DNA from 2 places in the Marinobacter sp. Hex_13 genome. Region 1 is predicted to be linked to the other one. Evidence: riboswitches for the same ligand, from Rfam matches in the RefSeq annotation. Region 1 holds a riboswitch; the other holds the start of a gene.
The links. Region 1 has a riboswitch for cobalamin ahead of AXW11_RS11825 (ribonucleoside-diphosphate reductase subunit alpha). Riboswitches for the same ligand answer to the same signal wherever they lie in the genome.
Positions count from the first base shown of each region.

Region 1 (3,413 bases):
TGGCTGTTGGAAAAGCTGCGCTGGTTTGGGTATGGCGCCCGGCTGCCCAAGCCTGTCCGCCAGGTACTGGAAGAGTTTGCTGACAACGAGCGCACCAAGCGCACGAAAGCCGACCAGGCTGCTCTGTGGGTGCAGGCAATGGCGGCCCTGGTGCTGGTTGTTGGGCTGGCATTTCACTTGGCAGAGGTGGGATTGATCGGTCTTCTGGTGATTATCCTGATCACCTCGTTCACTGGCGTTACCGATGAGCACCAGATCGGCAAGGCCTTCCAGGAGTCGCTGCCATTTACCTCGTTGTTGGTGGTGTTTTTCGCCATCGTCGCGGTGATTCACGAGCAACACCTGTTCAAGCCGATCATCGATTTTGTGCTCAGCCTGCCGCAGGACCAGCAGCCGGGCATGTTCTTTATTGCCAATGGGCTGTTGTCGATGATCAGCGACAATGTGTTTGTAGCCACCGTTTATATCAGTGAAATCAAACAGGCGCTGGACGCCGGCAGTATCGACTACGAGCATTTTCAGGAGCTGGCCATCGCCATCAATACCGGCACCAACCTGCCCAGTGTGGCTACCCCCAACGGCCAGGCCGCGTTTCTGTTCCTGCTGACGTCTGCAATCGCTCCGCTGGTGCGATTGTCCTACGGGCGGATGGTTGTGATGGCGTTTCCCTATACCATCGTGATGGGTGCGGTGGGCCTGTTTTGCGTCATCAATCTGGTTTGACCAAGCTGACATCGCCATACCAGGCGGTGGCAGATGCTCCGGTGTTGTCGGAATCCGACATGATGGCGACGCCCACCAGCTTCGGTGGCTCGCGGTCAAAGGCCTTGCGGTAGTCCGCAACGATATCCCGTTCTACCGTGACCCATTCGCCAGTGTTGGTGACGCCGGAGTTCACGGCGACCATCATCGTGGTATCGGTGAACGGGTTGGCAATGATTTCGCCAACCGGCAGCCGGTTGGCCCAGATGTAGTTCAGCGCATTGCCCGGCAGTTCCTCCCCGAACACCACTTCCACGGTCTTGCGTTTGGCGCGCTCGAAAAAGCCGGCTTCGTCCGGCTCGAACTCAAAGGCCACGTAGATTCGCGCAGGGTAGTCATCGCCCTCCTTTTTACGGGCGTTTCCCTGCTCATAGACGTTCGACACTTTCCACCGCCAGCGCAGGATCAATGAATCCCCGGGTTCGACGGACACCCTGGCTATCAGCCCGGAGGCGCTGTTGTCCGTGGTGGCCTTGACCACCTGCTCGCCGTCGTCGTCGGTCAACTGATAGCGACTGTGGCGGTCTATCTTCGGAAACTCCATCGGTTCCCAGCCATCTTCCAGGGACGTTATGGTCGAAAACGCGGTGATCAGTGAGTTTTCCGTGCTGTCAGCCTGGGCCGAAGCGGCCATCAACGAAAGTGCGAGGGCGGCCGTCAGGTATCTCGGTAGCGGTGTCATGGGATGCTCCTATGGGTTCGTTTACTGACCGGTAACCGTCGAAAAAGTGCCTTGTTGCGATTTATCTTAGTCTATATAGTGTTTATATCCTTGGCTTAGTACCAGATATAGTGATCAAAGGCTGATCAATCACAGATCGCCCTCATCACGATGATCGTGGTACCGGGAATCCGGTGAGACTCCGGAACTGACGCGCAGCGGTATTGGGGAACGAGCGTGGCATAAAGACACTGGCGAATGCCGGGAAGTCGCCACGCAAGGCCGAGCCAACAGGTTCACGCCCCTGAGTCCGAAGACCTGCCAGGGAATACAACTGCACCTTCGCGTATCAAGGTGAGCAGATCGGTTTTGCGTTGTCTCTGTTCAGAGCAATGCTCGCCCCTGCGTACGCGAAGGTCTTGGCATAAACGCGTACTCAGGAGAACCGACATGTCCACTGCCATCCTGGCCGAGCCCGGCCAATCTGCCTCAACCAGCACCGCCTCCCTACAGGTTATTAAACGTAATGGCGCCCTGGTTGGATTCGATGTCAGCAAAATCAGTGTTGCCGTGACCAAAGCGTTTCTTGCCGTCGAAGGCGATGAAGCGGCAGGCTCGGCCCGTATCCACGATTCCGTGGAACAGGTTACCCATCAGGTCATGCAGGCCATCAGCCGACGCTTGAAAGCCGGCGGCAAGGTGCACATTGAAGATATCCAGGACCAGGTGGAACTGGCGCTGATGCGGGCGGAGGAGCAGAAAGTGGCCCGCGCCTATGTGCTCTACCGGGAGGCTCATGCCCAGGAGCGGGCCAGCCTGGCGCCGGTGGAGGCCCATCCCACGCTCACGGTGAAAAAAGCCAACGGTGAGGTCGCGCCGCTGGATCTGGGGCTGATGAAAGTCCAGGTGGAGCGTGCCAGCCAGGAATTGGAGGGCATCGATGGCGAGTCCCTGGTGGAAGGGGCGCTGCGGAACCTGTACGACGGTATCGCTGAGGAAGAGGTGCTGTCTGCGTTGATCATGACCGCCCGCGGCCGCATCGAGCAGGAACCGGACTACAGTGCCGTAACCGCTCGTCTGCTGCTGGAACAACTCAGGCTGGAAACCGCGGCCGCCTTGAGCCTGCCCCTAAGTTTGCCGCTGGCGGAAATATACCCGCAGGCCCTGAGCACCTTCATTGAGCAGGGTATCCACTACGAACTGCTCGACGAAGCCATGGCGGCGTTTGACCTGGAGCGGCTGGGTGCTGCCCTCAAGCCGGAGCGGGACCACCAGTTTGGTTTCCTCGGCCTGCAGACCCTTTACGACCGCTATTTCCTCAACTGGAAAGGTGACCGGCTGGAATTGCCCCAGGTCTTCTTCATGCGCGTGTCCATGGGCCTGGCGTTGCAGGAAGATGACCCCAATGCCCGGGCCATCGAGTTCTACGATCTGTTGTCGTCCTTCGACTACATGGCCTCCACGCCAACCCTGTTCAACAGTGGTACCCGACATTCCCAGCTTTCATCCTGCTACCTCACCACCGTTCAGGATGATCTGGAGGGTATCTATGGTGCCATCCGTGACAACGCCATGCTGTCCAAGTGGGCCGGCGGCCTGGGTAACGACTGGACGCCAGTCAGGGCTTTGGGCTCCCACATCAAGGGTACCAACGGCAGCAGCCAGGGTGTGGTGCCATTCCTGAAAGTGGTGAACGACACGGCGGTGGCGGTGAATCAGGGCGGCAAGCGCAAGGGCGCCGTGTGCGCTTACCTGGAAAGCTGGCACCTGGATATTGAGGAGTTCCTGGAGCTACGCAAGAACACCGGCGATGAGCGTCGTCGTACCCACGACATGAACACCGCCAGCTGGGTACCGGACCTGCTGATCGAGCGCATGCGCAGTGATCAGGACTGGACCCTGTTCTCGCCAAACGACACTCCGGACTTGCATGACCTCTATGGCAACGCATTCCGGGCGCGGTACCAGGAATACGAAGCTATGGCGGCCA
Region 1 is NZ_LSMM01000045.1:20,875-24,287, reverse strand. It holds gene nhaB (sodium/proton antiporter NhaB) at 1-723, shown strand, start outside; gene AXW11_RS11830 (DUF3047 domain-containing protein) at 710-1,444, opposite strand; cobalamin riboswitch at 1,570-1,763, shown strand; gene AXW11_RS11825 (ribonucleoside-diphosphate reductase subunit alpha) at 1,874-3,413, shown strand, end outside.

Region 2 (3,413 bases), on a different contig from region 1:
TGGAATACATGAACCGGCTGTCCGATTTGTTGTTCGTTCTTGCCAGACACGCCAACAACCAGGGTAAGGACGATGTGCTTTGGGTGCCGGGTGAATAATGCTGGCCCGCGACCAGGGTACTGAAGCGTGAATTTGTCGCCGCTGGAACATGGTGGCCGGTTACGCGCCGCCGCGAAGAAGTGGGCGATTCCGCTGGATCAATGGCTGGACCTGTCCACCGGTATCAATCCGAGTGGGTGGCCGGTTCCGGCGATCCCGGAAGAGGTCTGGCGCCGCCTGCCGGACCCTGACGATGGCCTGGAGCAACTCATCAGGCAATGGGTAGGTGCGCCGGACGCCGCTGCTTGTATGGCCTTGGCCGGCAGCCAGGCGGCAATCATGCACTTGCCCCGTATACGAAAGCCGTGCCGGGTAGGTGTGCCCTCTCCGGGGTACCAGGAGCATGGTCACAACTGGGCTGTTGCCGGCCATCGGGTGATCGAGATTGGCAACGACCAGCGAGAGGACGATGACGAAAGTTGGCTGGACGAGCTGGACGTGCTGGTGTGGATCAATCCAAATAATCCCACTGGCCAGGTTGTTGATCCGGACCGGTTGCTGAGCTGGCATCAGCGGCTTCAACGTCGTGGTGGGTGGCTGATTGTAGACGAGGCGTTCGTCGATGCCACTCCGGAACTCAGTGTCGGGTATGCGACCGACAGACCCGGTCTTATCGTCATGAGATCCCTGGGTAAGTTTTTCGGCCTGGCGGGCCTGAGGGCCGGAGCTGCGGTGGGAGACCCGGATATTATTCGCCGATTGGGCGCAATGATCGGGCCCTGGTCAATCAGTGGCCCCGCGCGATTTATCATGGGCCAGGCGCTGGCGGACGCTCAGTGGCAGGCCGCGACGATGGAGCGGCTGCACAGTGAAAGCCAGCGGTTGGCGGACTGCCTGTCGCGGCATGGCATTGAAGGAGCCGCAGGAACGGTGCTCTTTCGATACGTTCGGCATGGCCAGGCGGCGGACATTGCAGGCGAGCTCGCACGGCGAGGAATCCTCGTTCGGGAGTTTGAGAACCCTGCCGCATTACGGTTTGGATTGCCCGGTTCGGAACCGGAATGGACCCGGTTAGAGCAGGCACTGTATTTAAGCCATCTGTATTGATTTAGCACATAAGGGCTGCTAGTTTGGCGCCCGATTCGATGAACACCGTGTTCAGGTAACGCTTTTTTGCGGTATCCCCGCCGGAAAGCGTAAAACGGGAAGTCGGTTAAAGTCCGACGCTGCCCCCGCAACGGTAAGTGAGCTAAAGGCAATCGAAAAAGCCACTGTGCGTCATGCATGGGAAGGTGATTGCCCCGGACCGGCCCATCGGCTGATCCACTCGCAAGCCCGGAGACCGGCCTGAATACACACCGGAAGTTGCGGAGGGCGACGGCGGTGGGAGAGTTGCGTCGGTCTCACACCCGTACTCTGACTCGTATCCTGCCTCCCCAATCTCATACTCAAACTCCGCAACACAATAACCATCACGCGGGTGCGCGTGGTTTGCCAGCGAGTGTTGATTATGAGTTGTCCGAAGTCTTTGCCGGTCCTGTTTTCCGGCCTCCCCCTTGTGTTCCTGCCAGTTTCCAGTGCGCTAGCCGACGAAGACATAATGGTCTCGGCACTTGACCCCATTGTTGTTACGGCCACGCTTGGTCCGAAGACCCGGGGCGAAAGTGACTCATCGGTCACGGTGATCGATGAAGAGGCGATCGAACGCTTGCAGCCTCAAACGTTCGACGAGCTGCTGATGGGCCAACCCGGCATTGATATCACCAGCAACGGCTCGTTCGGTAAGAACACCAGTGTCTACACCCGGGGTACCGGCAGCGAATCCACGGTTTTCCTGGTGGACGGCATTCGTTTGCGCTCGGCCACCAGTGGTAGTGCTGCCTGGCAGTATTTCCCGCCGCAAATGGTGGAAAGGGTAGAAATTGTTCGGGGTTCCCGCAGTAACCTGTACGGGGCCGATGCCGTGGGCGGCGTTATCCAGGCCTTTACCCACAGCGCCGAAAAGGGCCGCGAGGGATGGGTTCAGGCCGGCGGTGGCAACTTCAATACCCAGGAGTATGTGGCCGGGACGGCCGGTACTGAAGGCCGGATGACATACAGTCTGAGCGCAAGCCATCTGGAAACTGACGGCACGGCCATCGTTGAAGGGGGCGAAGACAAGGGCTTTCGTAACACCTCAGCCCTGGCGTCCGTTGCTCACCAGTTCGACTCCGGTGGGGAAGCCGGCGTTGTCCTCATGCGTGCCCAGGGCAATACCGAGTTCGAGGGCGGTGATACAGATTTTGCTATCCAAACCGTTGGTGTTCGTCTGGACGCGCCGATCAGCGACTATTGGCGGAGCCGTATCCTGTTAGCCGAATCCATTGATGAGCAGGATACACGGGACGAATTTGGTGACAGCACCTTCGACACCAAAACCCGCAGTGCCCGTTGGGAGAACCAGATCAGTATCGGCCGCCATGAGTACATCTTGGGCGGTGAACTCTTGATGGATGAAGTAGACAGCACCACCGACTTTGACGAAACCAGCCGCACCAACGCCGCTGTTTTTGGTCAGGCCCTGCTGAATTTCGGTCCGACGGACTTTCAGTTGAGTTTGCGCGCCGACGATAACGAGGCTTTTGGTCGTGAGGAAACCGGTGCGATCGCCATGGGTGTCGATATGGATCGCAACCATAGAGTAAGGGTGAGCTACAGCACATCTTTCCGGGCGCCCACGTTCAATGACCTCTACTTCCCGAACTTCGGCAATGCGGATCTTCAACCGGAAACCGCAGGTAGCGTGGAGCTTGGTATTGGCGGAAATTACGCCCGTTGGTTCTGGGATGCCGCGATCTATCAGACAGACGCTGATGATCTGATTGTATTTGTCTTTAGGGACGGTCGGTTCGCACCATTCAATGTTAACGAAGCACGCATCAGGGGGGTTGAGCTGAGTGCTGGCCTGGAATTGGACGAATGGACCGTGCAGGCTGGGGCCTCGGTAACCGACCCCCGCGACCGTGAGACCGACAATAGAATTCGTCGCCGTAGCGCGAAACAGTTCCGGGTGGATCTGGATCGGGACTTCGGCCGAGTGTCGTTGGGAACCACCGTCAAGGGCCAGGGGTATCGTTACGACGATGCCGAAAACGAAGAGCGCCTCGCCGGCTTTGTCACTTGGGACCTGCGGGCAAAGTGGGAAATCGACAGCCATTGGACCACCAATCTGACGGTCGACAACGTGCTGGACAGAGAATACGCCACGGCGCAGCGCTTTGATGGAAGTGCTTACATAGCCGCTGGCCGCACCGCAATGCTGACGATTCGCTACGACCTATGATCAACCATGGAGAGGTAAGGGCATGATTGAGCGCCTGTATAGGACTCTGAGA
Region 2 is NZ_LSMM01000088.1:8,651-12,063, reverse strand. It holds gene AXW11_RS19900 (cob(I)yrinic acid a,c-diamide adenosyltransferase) at 1-98, shown strand, start outside; gene cobD (threonine-phosphate decarboxylase CobD) at 127-1,146, shown strand; cobalamin riboswitch at 1,194-1,394, shown strand; gene AXW11_RS19890 (TonB-dependent receptor plug domain-containing protein) at 1,640-3,361, shown strand; gene AXW11_RS19885 (cobaltochelatase subunit CobN) at 3,384-3,413, shown strand, end outside.
Region 2: it holds a riboswitch for cobalamin, as region 1 does, so the genes downstream of both, AXW11_RS19890 (TonB-dependent receptor plug domain-containing protein) here and AXW11_RS11825 (ribonucleoside-diphosphate reductase subunit alpha) in region 1, are expected to answer to the same signal.